Regions from separate parts of the Brevundimonas sp. SPF441 genome, predicted to be linked through region 1. Evidence: predicted binding sites of a transcription regulator. Region 1 holds the regulator's gene; the other holds the start of a gene.
The links. The regulator HrcA, encoded in region 1, represses chaperone genes, less so after heat shock. The targets are predictions, from matches to a motif close to GTTAGCANTCNNNNNNNNNGANTGCTAAC.
Positions count from the first base shown of each region.

Region 1 (6,650 bases):
AGGGGCGTATTTCCAGCGCCTCGACTGACGTGGTCGTCGGACGCAACACGCCCTATGTGGCGTCAAGCAGCCACGGCACGCGCGTGTCGGGCGTGATCGCCTCGAACTTCAATGGGTTCGGTACGATTGGCGTGGCGTACAACTCGACCATCCTGTCGATCCGCACCGATATCTCTGACTGCACGGACAAGAATACGGACGTCTGTTTCAGCAGTTCGGATCTGGTGCGCGCGCTGGACTACGCCGTCGCCAATGGCGTCAAGATCATCAACATGTCGCTGGGCGGCGATGGGCGGCTGGGCTCGGCGTTTGAGGCGGCGCTGCTGCGCGCGGTCAACTCCGGCGCCGTGATCGTGGCTTCGTCGGGCAATGACGGAAACGCCAATCCGGGCTGGCCCGCGCGTTACGCCATCGACCCCCGGTTCGCCGGCAGCGTCATCGCGGTCGGATCGCACGGCGCGACCGATGCGATGTCCAGCTTCTCGAACCGGGCAGGGGATACGGCGGCCGGGTATATTTCAGCGCCGGGCGAGGATGTGATCACAGGGTGTGAGGGCACGTCGTGCTGGCGCGTCAACGGCACATCCTTCTCGGCTCCGCATGTCTCCGGCGCGCTCGCTTTGCTGATGCAGGCCTTCCCCAATCTGTCGGCGCGTGCGGCTCTGGATATCTTGCTGACGACCGCACGCGACGCCGGCGATCCCGGCACGGACATCGTCTATGGGCGCGGCCTGCTGGACATGGCCGGCGCGTTCAGACCGGTCGGAACGACCTCGACGCCGATGGCTGACGGGAGTTCCATTGTCAGCATGAGCGAACCGGGCAGCTTCGTTGGCGCCGCATTCGGGGACGCTTTCGGTCGGCAGACGGCGCTGAATACGGTGCTTTACGACGCCTACGATCGGATGTTCGCCGTCCAACTGGGCGGCGCCTATCCGACTGCGCCGAGCCGATCCTATCAGGCGGCGCCGTTCGAGCAGAATACCACGGCGACAACCAGCCTGGCTCTGCCGGGCGGCGGTCGATTGAACCTGATCGCGGCCCAACCCAGCGCCCGACCTGACCCGATCGCGCCTCGTTACGATCTCTATGATGCGCCCTGGATGGGGGACGAGCCGCGTCAGGAGGCGATGCTTGACGTCGCCACGGGCCGGATGAATTTCTCGGTCTGGCAAGGCAAGGGCGGGGCGACATCGCCGTTCAACGGCGCGGCGGGCGACGGTTTCGCCGCCCTGGCCCAGGCCGATCACGCCGTACGCGGCGCGATGCGGTTCGGCCCGGTGACGGTCTCGGGCGAGAGCGGCGGCGGCGATCGCCGGATGCCGCTGCGTCGTGTCGAGCAGGACGCCTCGACCTATAGTCGCGCGGCGATCGGATGGCGCGGAGCGGACGGCGGTCTGTCGTTCAGCGTCGGCGCCCTGGATGAACGTCTCGGGCCTTTGGGCGCCTTCCTGCCGGGCGGGTCCGACTTCGCCCTGCCGTCACGAACCAGCTTCTATGCGCTGGGCGGCGACTGGACCCTGCGGCCGGGCCTGCGCCTGGTTGGCGAGGCGGGGATGGGGTCGACCCGGATCGAGGGTCGGTTCCTGTCGATGGATCAGGCGGCGATCAGTTCGAATTGGCGGCTGGGGCTCTTGACGGGCTGTTCGATGATCTGTGACCGGATCAGCTTTACCCTGGCTCAGCCGCTCAGGATCGAGCGCGGAACCTTCTCCGCCATGCTGGCGGATGTTCCTGTCGAATATTTCGATCCGCTGACCTACTCGCGCCGCAGCTTCTCGGCGACGCCCAGCGGCCGCCAGATCGACTTCATCCTCGGTGGCGAACGTCGGCTGTGGGATGGGTCCAGCATGACGCTGCAAGCGGTCGCCAGCCGCGAGCCGCGCCATGTCGCAGACGCGCCGCCGGAGTTCGCCCTGATCGGAGCCTGGCGGCGTCAGTTCTGACCGACGCCGCCTGACGACTGCGGATCAGGCCTTTCCGTCGAAGGCTTGACCGTCGGCGGCGGGGGCGGCGCCATAGGGGTTGGGAGCCTGGGCGCCGGATCCCTTGGCGGCGACGACGACCATTGCGGGGCGCACGGTGCGGCCGAACAGTTCGAAACCGGACTGCATGGTCTGGATCACCGATCCACCGGGCACGGTCTCGGACGGCTGTTCCATCATCGCCTGGTGGAGATGCGGGTTGAAGGCCTCGCCGGCCTGGGGCGCAACGCGCTTCAGGCCGTTCGCGTCGAAGGCCTGCAGCAGGGCCTTCTGCGTCAGTTCCAACCCGGTCACCAGACCGGCGGTCGCGCCCTCGGCGTCCTTGGGCGCAGCCATCAGGGCGCGTTCCAGATTGTCGGCGACGCCCAGTAGGTCCTTGGCGAAGCGCTGGATGGCGAAGGCGCGGGCGTCGTTCTGCTGCGTCTCCGAACGGCGCTTCAGATTCTCCATCTCGGCGGCGACGCGCAAGGCGCGGTCCTTCCATTCGTCACGCTCGGCGATCACGGCGTCCAGCGGCGCCAGATCGTCTGACGGATGGGCGTCCAGACCGTGTTCGGCGTTGGTTTCGGCCATGTCGGCGTCCACGTCGTTCAGTTCGTCGTTAAGGGGCTTGTCGCTCACTTGTCGTTCCCGTCCAGCATCCGGCCCAGCACCCGGGCGGTATAGTCCACCAACGGAATGACACGGGCGTAGTTCAGTCTTGCGGGGCCTATGACGCCGATGGCGCCCAGAACCCGCTGTTGGCCGCTCATATAGGGCGCCGCGATCACGGCGGAACCCGAAAGTGAAAACAACCGTGTCTCGGCGCCGATGAAAATGCGCACGCCTTGGGCTGCATCGACGCCGTCCAGCAGGCCGATCAGCTGTTCCTTCTGCTCCAGATCATCGAAAAGGACGCGGACCCGCTCCAGATCGGCTAGGCCTTCCCGGTCCTGAAGCAAGTTGGCGCGACCCCGCACGATCAGGGCCCGCTCGCGATCCTGGCCGCCGGACCACGCAGCGAATCCGTCCTCGACCAGGCGGGCGGCCGTCTGGTCCAGTTCACGCCGTGCGATTTCCAACTCTTGGGTCATCTCTCGCTTGGCGTCGGCGAAGGGGCGGCCGCGCAGGCGGGCGTTCAGGAAGTTGGAGGCCTCGACCAGGGTTGAAGGCGTGACGCCGGCCGACAGGGTCATGATCCGGTTCTCGACCGTGCCGTCGTCGGCGACGATCACCGCCAGGGCCTGATCCCCGCCCAGGGCGACGAACTCGACATGTTTGACGCCGGAATCACGGACCGGGCTGGAGACGACGCCCGCGCCGCCGGCCAGACCGGACAGCAGGTTCGAGGCCTCGTCCAAGGCGGACTCGAAGTTCCGGCCGCGCCCGGCGAGCCGGCCGTCGATCTCGCGACGCTCTTCCTTGGTCAGGTCGCCGACCTCCAGCAGGCCGTCGACGAACAGGCGCAGGCCCGCATGGGTCGGGATGCGCCCGGCCGAGGTGTGGGGCGCCGCCAGCAGGCCCGCGAGGGTCAGATCCTGCATGGTGTTGCGGATCGAGGCAGGCGACAGGGCGATGCCGCCCAGCGACAGGGTCCGCGACCCGACCGGCTCACCGGTCTCCAGATAGGATTCCACGATGCGACGGAAGATGTCGCGCGCCCGCGCATCCAGCCCCGCCAAACCCGCGAGGGACTGGCCGGCGTCGAACGGCGGGTTTTTCGGGGCATACAGGCTCACGGTTTCAGGATAAGCACCGCCGCCACAGCTTCCAAGGTCAGACTTCCAGGATCCCTCCCATGCGCCATTCGCAACGCACCGACGATCAACTGCGTCCCGTGACCATCGAGACCGGCGTCAACCGTTATGCTGAGGGCTCGTGCTTGATCAGCTTCGGCAACACCAAGGTGCTGGTGACCGCCTCGATCGAGGACAAGGTGCCGGGCTGGATGCGCAACACGGGCCAGGGATGGGTGACCGCTGAATACGGCATGCTGCCCCGCGCCACCCACACGCGCGGGCGTCGTGAAGCCGCCGCCGGCAAACAGTCGGGCCGCACGCAAGAGATTCAGCGATTGATCGGCCGCTCCCTGCGCGCCGTGGTGGACCTCAAGGCCTTGGGGGAACGCCAGGTGTTGATCGACTGCGACGTCATCCAGGCCGACGGCGGCACCCGCACGGCGTCGATCACCGGCGCCTGGGTCGCCATGAGCCTGGCCCTGAACTATCTGCGCGACGAGGGCGTGCTTAAGGCCGACCCGATCACGGATCAGGTGGCGGCCGTGTCGTGCGGCGTCTGCGACGGCGTGCCGGTGCTGGACCTGGATTACGAAGAGGATTCCGAGGCCGAGGCGGATTCGAACTTCGTCCTGACCGGCTCGGGCCAGATCGTCGAGGTCCAGGCCACGGGCGAGAAGCGCGGCTTCTCACGCGCCGAGTTCGACCGGCTCTTCTCGCTGGCCGAGATCGGCTGCACCGAACTGTTCGCCCTGCAGAAGGCGGCCTTGGCGGCGGTGAAGCGATAGGGGGTTTCACCTCGAGGCGCGGACGGGCATCCTCGTTCGGTCAGTCCTGACCGGAGACAAGTCGATGCGTCGATCCCCCTGGCTTTCAATGGCCGCCTGCGTTCTGTTGATGGCCGGATGTCACCGCGCTGATCCAGCCGATCAGCCTGCGCCCGGAGACACGGCGGCAAGCAGCAACGTCATCGACGCGGTTCCACTGGCGCCGGACGCTCCGCCGCCTGCCGCGCCCGTCAAGCCGGCGGCTGCGGAGAAGGAAGCCGCCAAACCGGCCGAGGACCCTGAGGCCAGCATTCCCGAGGGTCCAGACATGCCCGCTCAGCCGGTGCCGATCAGCGAGGTCCCCTGCCGCGAAGCCATCGGCGCCGCCGCCTCTGCCCGGCTGGTCGAGCGCTGCACCCAAGTCAGCCCGGCGACCCGCCCGCCCTGCAACGCCGCCAACCCCTGCGACCTGATCCAGGGAGAGATCGACCGGTCCTGCAAACTGTGGGAACGCGACGGAGACCCGCCGGCGGCGTGCAAGCCCTAGGCTGAGCGCACCGCGCCCGCCACATCGGCCACCACCCGCTTGACCAGCGCCTCGTCGTCGCCCTCGGCCATGACGCGGATCAGTTTTTCGGTGCCCGACGGCCGCACCAGCAGGCGGCCCGAGCCGTTCAGCGCCGCCTCGGCCTCGGCGATGGCGGCCTTGACCGTGTCGGTCTCCAGCGGCTTGTCGGCGGTGAAGCGGACGTTCTCCAGCTTTTGCGGAACGGGGTCGAACTGGCGGGCCAGTTCGCTCATCGGCTTGCCGGATTCGACCAGGACGGCCAGCACCTGCAGCGCCGCCATCAGGCCGTCGCCGGTGGTGGCGTGGTCGTGCAGGATGATGTGGCCCGACTGTTCGCCGCCGATGTTGAAGCCGCCTTCGCGCATCCTTTCCATGACATAGCGGTCGCCGACCTTGGTCCGCTCCAGCGTCAGGCCTTCGGACTTGAGTGTTCGCTCCAGCCCCAGGTTGGACATGACGGTGGCCACCACGCCCCCGCCGGTCAGGAGGCCGCGCCTGGCCCAGTCCAGCCCGACCAGGGCCATGATCTGATCGCCGTCCACGACCCGACCCGTCTCGTCGCAGATGATCAGTCGGTCGGCGTCGCCGTCCAGGGCGATGCCGATATCGGCGCGGTAGCGTTTGACCGCATCGGCCAGGGTCGCCGGATGAGTCGAGCCGCACTCGGCGTTGATGTTGGTGCCATTCGGGGTCACGCCCACGGGGAAGACTTCGGCGCCCAGTTCGAACAGGGTGGTGGGCGCGACCTTGTAGCCGGCGCCGTTGGCGCAATCGACGGCGATGCGCAGCCCTTGCAGCGTCAGCCGCTTGGGGAAGGCCTGCTTGGCGATCTCGATATAGCGAGCCTGGGCGTCGTCGATGCGTTTGACCCGGCCCAGTTTGTTCGACGGCGCCAGGCCCTGGTCCAGACTCTGGTCCATCATGGCCTCGATCTTCAGCTCGATCTCGTCCGACAGCTTGTAACCGTCCGGCCCGAACAGCTTGATGCCGTTGTCGGCATAGTCGTTGTGCGAGGCCGAGATCATCACGCCCAGATCGGCGCGCATCGACCGGGTCAGCATGGCCACGCCGGGCGTCGGGACGGGACCGAAGGTGCGCACGTCCATTCCGACCGAAGCGAAACCGGCGACCAGGGCCGGCTCAATCGTATAGCCGGACAGGCGCGTGTCCTTGCCGATCACCACAAGATGGCGGCGGTCGTCGTCGGTGCGGAACAGTTTCCCTGCGGCCAGACCCACGCGCAGCGCGACCTCGGCCGTCATCGGATAGGTGTTGGCGCGGCCGCGAATGCCGTCGGTGCCGAAATATTTTCTGTCGCCCAAGGTGCGGTCCTTTGTTTCGGGTAACGTTCCGAAACCCCTTTTTTGATGCGGCCCGCCTTAAGATTGCATAGACGGCCGATGGGGCTTGATGTGTGGCTTAGCCCCGGATCGCCGCCAGTGCAAAGCGGCGCCCTTTTCCTGACTTCTCGGAGCCTTCGCTCATGTGCGGCATCATCGGCGTCACCGGCAACGGACCTGTCGTTCCCCGGCTGATCGACAGCCTGAAACGGCTGGAGTACCGCGGCTATGATTCCGCCGGCGTCGCCGCAGTCGTGAACGGGTCGGTCGAGCGC
Region 1 covers NZ_WJWX01000021.1:170-6,819, forward strand. Annotated here, with positions in the region: partial or broken gene GGC30_RS11955 (S8 family peptidase) at 1-1,946, shown strand, start outside; gene grpE (nucleotide exchange factor GrpE) at 1,971-2,558, opposite strand; gene hrcA (heat-inducible transcriptional repressor HrcA) at 2,603-3,697, opposite strand; gene rph (ribonuclease PH) at 3,763-4,488, shown strand; gene GGC30_RS11975 (hypothetical protein) at 4,553-5,014, shown strand; gene glmM (phosphoglucosamine mutase) at 5,011-6,357, opposite strand; gene glmS (glutamine--fructose-6-phosphate transaminase (isomerizing)) at 6,519-6,650, shown strand, end outside.

Region 2 (6,650 bases), on a different contig from region 1:
CCGCTGGGACGTTGAACCTGAATACGTCCCAGCCGTAAACGAGTGTTTACCCTGTCATTCCCGATGGAGACAACGATGACCCGCGACGCCGCCTGGACCGCCTTCGACCAAGCCGCCGCCGAGGCCGCCTCCGTGCGGATCGTGGATCAGTTCGCCGCCGATCCTGACCGGCTGGCGCGGATGTCGGTCGAGGCGGCGGGGCTCTATCTGGACCTGTCGAAACAGAGCTGGACCAGGGCCGCCTTCGACGCTTGTCTGGACTTGGCGCGCGCCAGCGACGTCGAAGGGCGTCGAGCGGCCCTGTTCGCCGGCGAGGCCGTCAATCTGACCGAGGGCCGGGCGGTCCTGCACCCCGCTCTGCGCGCTGCGCCGGGCGCCGACTTCAAGGCCCTGGGCGAGCCGGTCTCGGCCGAGGTGGACGCCGTGCGGGCGGACATGAAGGCCTATGCCGATGCAGTACGGTCGGGCGCCGAGGCGGGCGCGACGGGCAAGACGTTCGAGGCCATCGTCCACGTCGGCATCGGCGGTTCGGACCTGGGGCCCCGCGTGGTCTGGGACGCTCTGCGCCCGCTGGACCCAGCCATCGACCTGCGCTTCGTCGCCAATATCGACCCGCGCGACATGGCCGAGGCGTTGACCGGCCTCGATCCCGAGACCACCCTGGTGGTGGTCGTCTCCAAGACCTTCACGACCCAGGAAACCCTGGCCAACGCCGAGGCGGCCAAGGCCTGGCTGGCGGCGTCGCTGCCGGCCGAGGGGATGACGAAACACTTCATCGGGGTGACGGCGGCGCCGGACAAGGCGGCGGCCTTCGGCTGCGGCCGGACATTCGCCTTCCGGGACTGGGTCGGCGGGCGCTATTCGCTGTGGTCGGCGGTCAGCCTGTCGTGCGGCATCGCCCTGGGCTGGGACGTGTTCGAACGGATGCTGGCGGGCGCGGCGGAGATGGACGCGCACTTCGTGTCGGCCCCGCTGGAGCGAAACGCCCCGATCCTGCTGGCTTTGGCCCAGGTGTTCAACGTCGATGGCCTGAACCGGCCGGCGCGGACGGTGGCGCCCTACGCCCACGCCCTGCGTCGCCTGCCGTCTTTCCTGCAGCAGCTGGAGATGGAGTCGAACGGCAAGCGGGTGCATCGCGACGGCACGCCGGTGACGCGCCAGACCTGCCCTGTCGTCTTCGGCGAGCCGGGCACCAATGGTCAGCACGCCTTCTTCCAGCAGATCCACCAGGGACCGCAGACCGTCCCGGCCGAGTTTGTGATCGTGGCCAAGACTCATGCGGACGCGCCGGAGGCGCCCCCAGAAGCGCCTTTGTGGTCCAACGCCTTGGCCCAGGGCCAAGCCCTGATGCTGGGCAAGACGACCGAGGCGGCCAAGGCCGAAGGGTTGGCGCAAGGGTTGTCGGAGGAGGAGGCGACGCGCCTGGCGTCCCACCGCACCTTCACCGGCAACCGTCCATCGACGGCCATCGTCATGGATCGTCTGACGCCCGAAACCCTGGGCGCGCTGCTGGCCCTGTATGAGCACAAGACCTTCGTCGAGGGCGTGATCTGGGACATCAACAGCTTCGACCAATGGGGCGTCGAACTGGGTAAGGTCCTGGCCAAGGCGATCCTGAAGGACGTGAACGCGGGCGGCCCCTCGGCGGACCTGGATCCGTCCACGGCGGCCCTGATGACGCGTCTGATGGGTTGACGCGAAAAGGGCCCGTCCTTGCCGGACGGGCCCTGCCGATCAACCTAGAGCGTCAAACGCTTACCAGCGGCGGTCGTAGCGGTAGTCGCGATTGTTGCGATAGTCGCGGCGGTCATAGCGCGAGTCGTAACGGCGGCCGTCGTAGCGGTAGTCGTAGCCCGAGCGGCTGCGGTCGATGCCGTGCTCGCGCTCCCAGTGGCCTTGATTACGGTAGCATTGACCGCCGCGGTAGTATTCGCAGCCCGAGCCGCGGTTGGAGGCCACTGCGCCCAGCGCCGCGCCGGCAAGCGCACCGCCCGCGATGTAGCTGCCGTCGCCGTTGCCATAGATGGCGCCCGCCAGACCGCCCACCGCGGCGCCGATCAGGGCGTTGCGGCCGGTGTTGTCGCGGTCGCGCGATTGCGCGGAAGCTGGAGCGGCCATCAGGCTCAGGGCCACGACGGGGGCGGCGGCGACCGCCGTAATCTTCAGCAGCTTGGACATTTTGGTCTCCTTGTTGGCTTGCCGATCTGCGTTTCCGGGGCGGGAAGGCATCCAGCGTTGAGGCCTTTCTATCGCTCCCAGTTTGAACGACCCTGGAGACGGGCATTCATTTTCGGTTCATTTGTCACAGAGAATTCGCGCGGCGATCCACCGCCGCCGCTTGACGATGACCCTGCCTCTGCCTAACTCCCGCTCGCGTTAGCACTCTCGCTGGTCGGCTGCCAAAACGGCGATCGCAAGAGCGCCGCACACCGTTTCAGAAACGCCCCGATCCGGGGGTTTTAAAGGGAGAAGTCCGATGGCGTTCCGTCCGCTCGGCGACCGCGTGCTGGTCAAGCGCGTTGAAGAAGAATCCAAGACCAAGGGTGGCATCATCATCCCCGACACCGCCAAGGAAAAGCCGCAGGAAGGCGAAGTCGTCTCCGTCGGCCCTGGCGCCCGCGACGACACCGGCAAGGTCAATGCTCTGGAGCTGAAGGCCGGCGACCGCATCCTGTTCGGCAAGTGGTCGGGCACGGAAGTGAAGATCGACGGCGAAGACCTGATCATCATGAAGGAATCCGACGTCCTGGGCGTGCTGTCCTAAGCACCCGACGTCTGACGTTCTTCAATTAATTCATATAGATAGGAGCTGCCCGCATGGCCGCTAAAATCGTACACTTCAACACCGACGCGCGCGACAAGATGCTGCGCGGCGTCAATGTGCTCGCCAACGCCGTCAAGGTGACGCTGGGTCCCAAGGGCCGCAACGTCGTAATCCAGAAGTCCTTCGGCGCTCCGCGCTCGACCAAGGACGGCGTGTCGGTCGCCAAAGAGATCGAGCTGGAAGACGCCTTCGAGAACATGGGCGCCCAGATGATCCGCGAAGTCGCTTCGAAAACGAACGACAAGGCGGGCGACGGCACCACTACCGCAACCGTTCTGGCTCAAGCCATCGTGCAAGAGGGCCTGAAGGCCGTCGCCGCCGGCATGAACCCGATGGATCTGAAGCGCGGCATCGACAAGGCCGTCGGCCTGGTGCTGGAAGAGATCAAGTCGAACTCCAAGCCGGTCTCCAACAACTCGGAAATCGCCCAGGTCGGCACCATCTCGGCCAACGGCGACTCGGAAATCGGTGAGCTGATCGCCCAGGCCATGGCCAAGGTCGGCAACGAAGGCGTCATCACTGTCGAGGAAGCCAAGACCGCCGACACCACCGTCGACGTCGTCGAAGGCATGCAGTTCGACCGCGGCTACCTGTCGCCTTACTTCATCACCAACGCCGACAAGATGGAGGCCCAACTCGAAGAGCCGCTCATCCTGCTGTTCGAGAAGAAGCTGACCTCGCTGCAAGCCATGCTGCCGATCCTGGAAGCCGTGGTGCAGTCGGGCCGTCCGCTGCTGATCATCGCCGAGGACATCGAAGGCGAAGCCCTGGCGACCCTGGTCGTCAACAAGCTGCGTGGCGGCCTGCGCGTCGCCGCCGTCAAGGCTCCTGGCTTTGGCGATCGCCGCAAGGCCATGCTGGAAGACATCGCCATCCTGACGGGCGGCCAGGTCATCTCGGAAGACCTGGGCATCAAGCTTGAGAGCGTCACCATCGACATGCTCGGCAAGGCCAAGAAGGTCACCATCACCAAGGACGACACCACCATCGTCGAAGGCGTCGGCGGCAAGGACGAGATCGAAGCCCGCGTGGCCCAGATCAAGCGCCAGATCGAAGACACCACCTCCGACTACGACAAGGAAAAACTGCAGGAACGTCTGGCCAAGCTGGCCGGCGGCGTCGCGGTTCTCCGCGTCGGCGGTTCGACCGAAGTCGAAGTGAAGGAAAAGAAGGACCGCGTCGACGACGCCCTGAACGCCACGCGCGCCGCGGCTGACGAAGGCATCGTTCCGGGCGGCGGCATCGCCCTGCTGAAGGCCTCCAAGATCCTGGCCGACGTCAAGGGCGACAACGCCGACCAGAACGCCGGCATCGCGATCATCCGTCGCGCCCTGCAGGCTCCGATCCGTCAGATCGCCGAAAACTCGGGCGTCGAAGGTTCGATCGTGGTCGGCAAGGTGCTGGAAAACGGCGACGCTTCGTTCGGCTTCAACGCCCAGACCGAAGAGTACGGCGACCTGGTGCAGATGGGCGTCATCGACCCGGCCAAGGTCGTCCGCACGGCCCTGCAAGACGCCGCTTCGGTGGCCGGCATCCTGATCACGACGGAAGCCGCCGTCGCCGACGCCCCCAAGAAGTCGGGCGGAGCCTCGGCCCCCGACATGGGCGGCATGGGCGGCATGGGCGGCATGGACTTCTAAGTCCAAGCTGACCGACGCTGAAATGCAGAAGGGCGGGGTCGCAAGACCCCGCCCTTTTTCATGTCTCCTCCCTGCGAAGCGGGGAGGGGGACCGCGCGTAGCGGGGTGGAGGGGCTCTTGAAGTCCCACCGATGTCGGAGATGCGGCGCCAGCCCCTCCGTCACGACGGCAAGAGGCATCGCGCCACCTCCCCACGAGGTGGGGAGGAGACAGCGTTCTAGAACTCCGAAATCGCGCCCGGCTTGCGGGACCGCGTCTTCAGCCACATCACGCCCAAGAGGTCCGAGACCGAGGCGCGCAGGCGGCCCCAGTTGGTGTATTTCGACCGACCGACCTCGCGGTGGCGGTGGTCCACGTCGAGGTACTGGTTCTTGAACCCCTCGCGGATCATCAGCGCCGGCAGGTAGCGGTGGATATGATCGAAGTAGGGCAGGCGCAGGAAGACGTCGCGGCGGAAGGCCTTCAGTCCACAGCCGGTGTCGTCGGCGTCGTCGCCCAGCAGTTTGCGTCGGATGCGGTTGGCCCAGATCGAGGCCTGGCGTTTGGCCTCGGTGTCCTGACGTTTGGCGCGACGGCCGCCGACCAGGCCCACGTCGCCGGGGGCGGACAGAAGCGCATCGACCAGGCGGGGCGCATCGGCCGGCGGGTTCTGGCCGTCGCCGTCCATCGTCACCACGACTGGCGCCCGCGCGGCCAGGACGCCGGTGCGAACCGCCCGGCTCTGGCCCGCATTGGTCCCGTGGGCCAGCACGCGCAGCGCCGGCAGTTCGGCCATGGCGGCCGTCAGCTCGGCCAGGGTCGCGTCCTTGGACGCATCGTCCACGAAGATCATCTCGTACGAACGGCCGGCGAAGGCGGCGGCGATCTCGCGCGCCAGAGGCACGGCGGCGCCCGCCTCGTCATGGACGGGAACGACGACGGAGATTTCGGGCGTTTCGGGGGTCATCGGCGCTCCATAGAGGATAACGACGGCTTAGGGGAGACGGCTGACGACGGCGCGGTCCGCGTGTAAGGAGTCTGGAATGAAGACTTTCGATCTGGATGGCCGCATCGCCGGCTGGCGCGGGCCGGTTCTCGCGGCCCTGCTGACGCTGATCGCCGGCCTGCCGGGCCTGCTGCTGCTGCCGCCGCTGGATCGCGACGAAAGCCGGTTCGCCCAGGCCACGTCCCAGATGCTGGAAAGCGGCGACTATGTCGACATCCGCTATCAGGACGAGCCGCGCTGGAAGAAGCCGGTCGGCATCTACTGGATGCAGGCGATCGCCGTGGGCCTGACTTCGGATGTGGAGGACCGCGAAATCGCGCCCTATCGCATCCCGTCTCTGCTGGGCGCCATGCTGGCGGCCTGGGCCGTCGCCTGGGCGGGCTCGGCCATGCTGGGCAGTCGGGTCGGCTTCTTCGGCGGGGCCATCATGGGGGCGACCTTCCTGCTGTCGACCGAGGCGGGTATCGCCAAGACCGACGCCATGCTGTGCGGGGCGACGACCCTGGCCATGGCGGCGCTGGCGCGCATCTATATGGCGACGAAGGCGGGCGAACGACCGATCCGGCTGCACAAGCTGTTGTTCTGGATCGGGATCGGTCTGTCGATCCTGATCAAGGGACCGATCGGGTTTCTGGTCGTGGCCCTGGCGATCATCGCCCTGTCGATCTGGGATCGGAACGTCAAATGGCTTTATCGCCTGGGCTGGGGTTGGGGCCTGCCGCTGGTCGCCCTGATGGTCGGGCCGTGGGCCATCGCCATCACTATCGCCACCGACGGCGGCTTCTGGCGCGAGGCCATCGGCGGGGACCTGGCGCCCAAGATCGCCGGCGCGCACGAAAGCCATTCGGGCTTCCCCGGCATGTACGTGCTGCTGGCGCCCCTGCTGTTCTTCCCTTCGACCCTGTTGTTGCCCGCCGCCGTCTCGACGGGCTGGAGCCGGCGCGCCGAGCCGGCGATCCGGTTCCTGGTCTGCTGGCTGGTCCCGGGCTGGCTGATGTTCGAACTGGCCCCGACCAAGCTGTGGCACTACACCCTGCCGACGTTTGGGGCGCTGGCCCTGCTGGCGGCCGCCGCCCTGGCCCAGCCCATCGGCAAGGTCTCGCGGATCACCGGCGCGGTGCTGGGCGCGTTCGCGGCTCTGCTGATCATCGCCATCACCGTCTATGGACTGACCGTCTACGGCACCTCGACGGCCCAGACC
Region 2 covers NZ_WJWX01000012.1:63,919-70,568, forward strand. Annotated here, with positions in the region: gene pgi (glucose-6-phosphate isomerase) at 76-1,695, shown strand; gene GGC30_RS08885 (hypothetical protein) at 1,756-2,178, opposite strand; gene groES (co-chaperone GroES) at 2,477-2,764, shown strand; gene groL (chaperonin GroEL) at 2,818-4,464, shown strand; gene GGC30_RS08900 (glycosyltransferase family 2 protein) at 4,682-5,410, opposite strand; gene GGC30_RS08905 (glycosyltransferase family 39 protein) at 5,487-6,650, shown strand, end outside.
Region 2: the regulator HrcA is predicted to act here: its motif matches at 2,376-2,404, upstream of groES (co-chaperone GroES).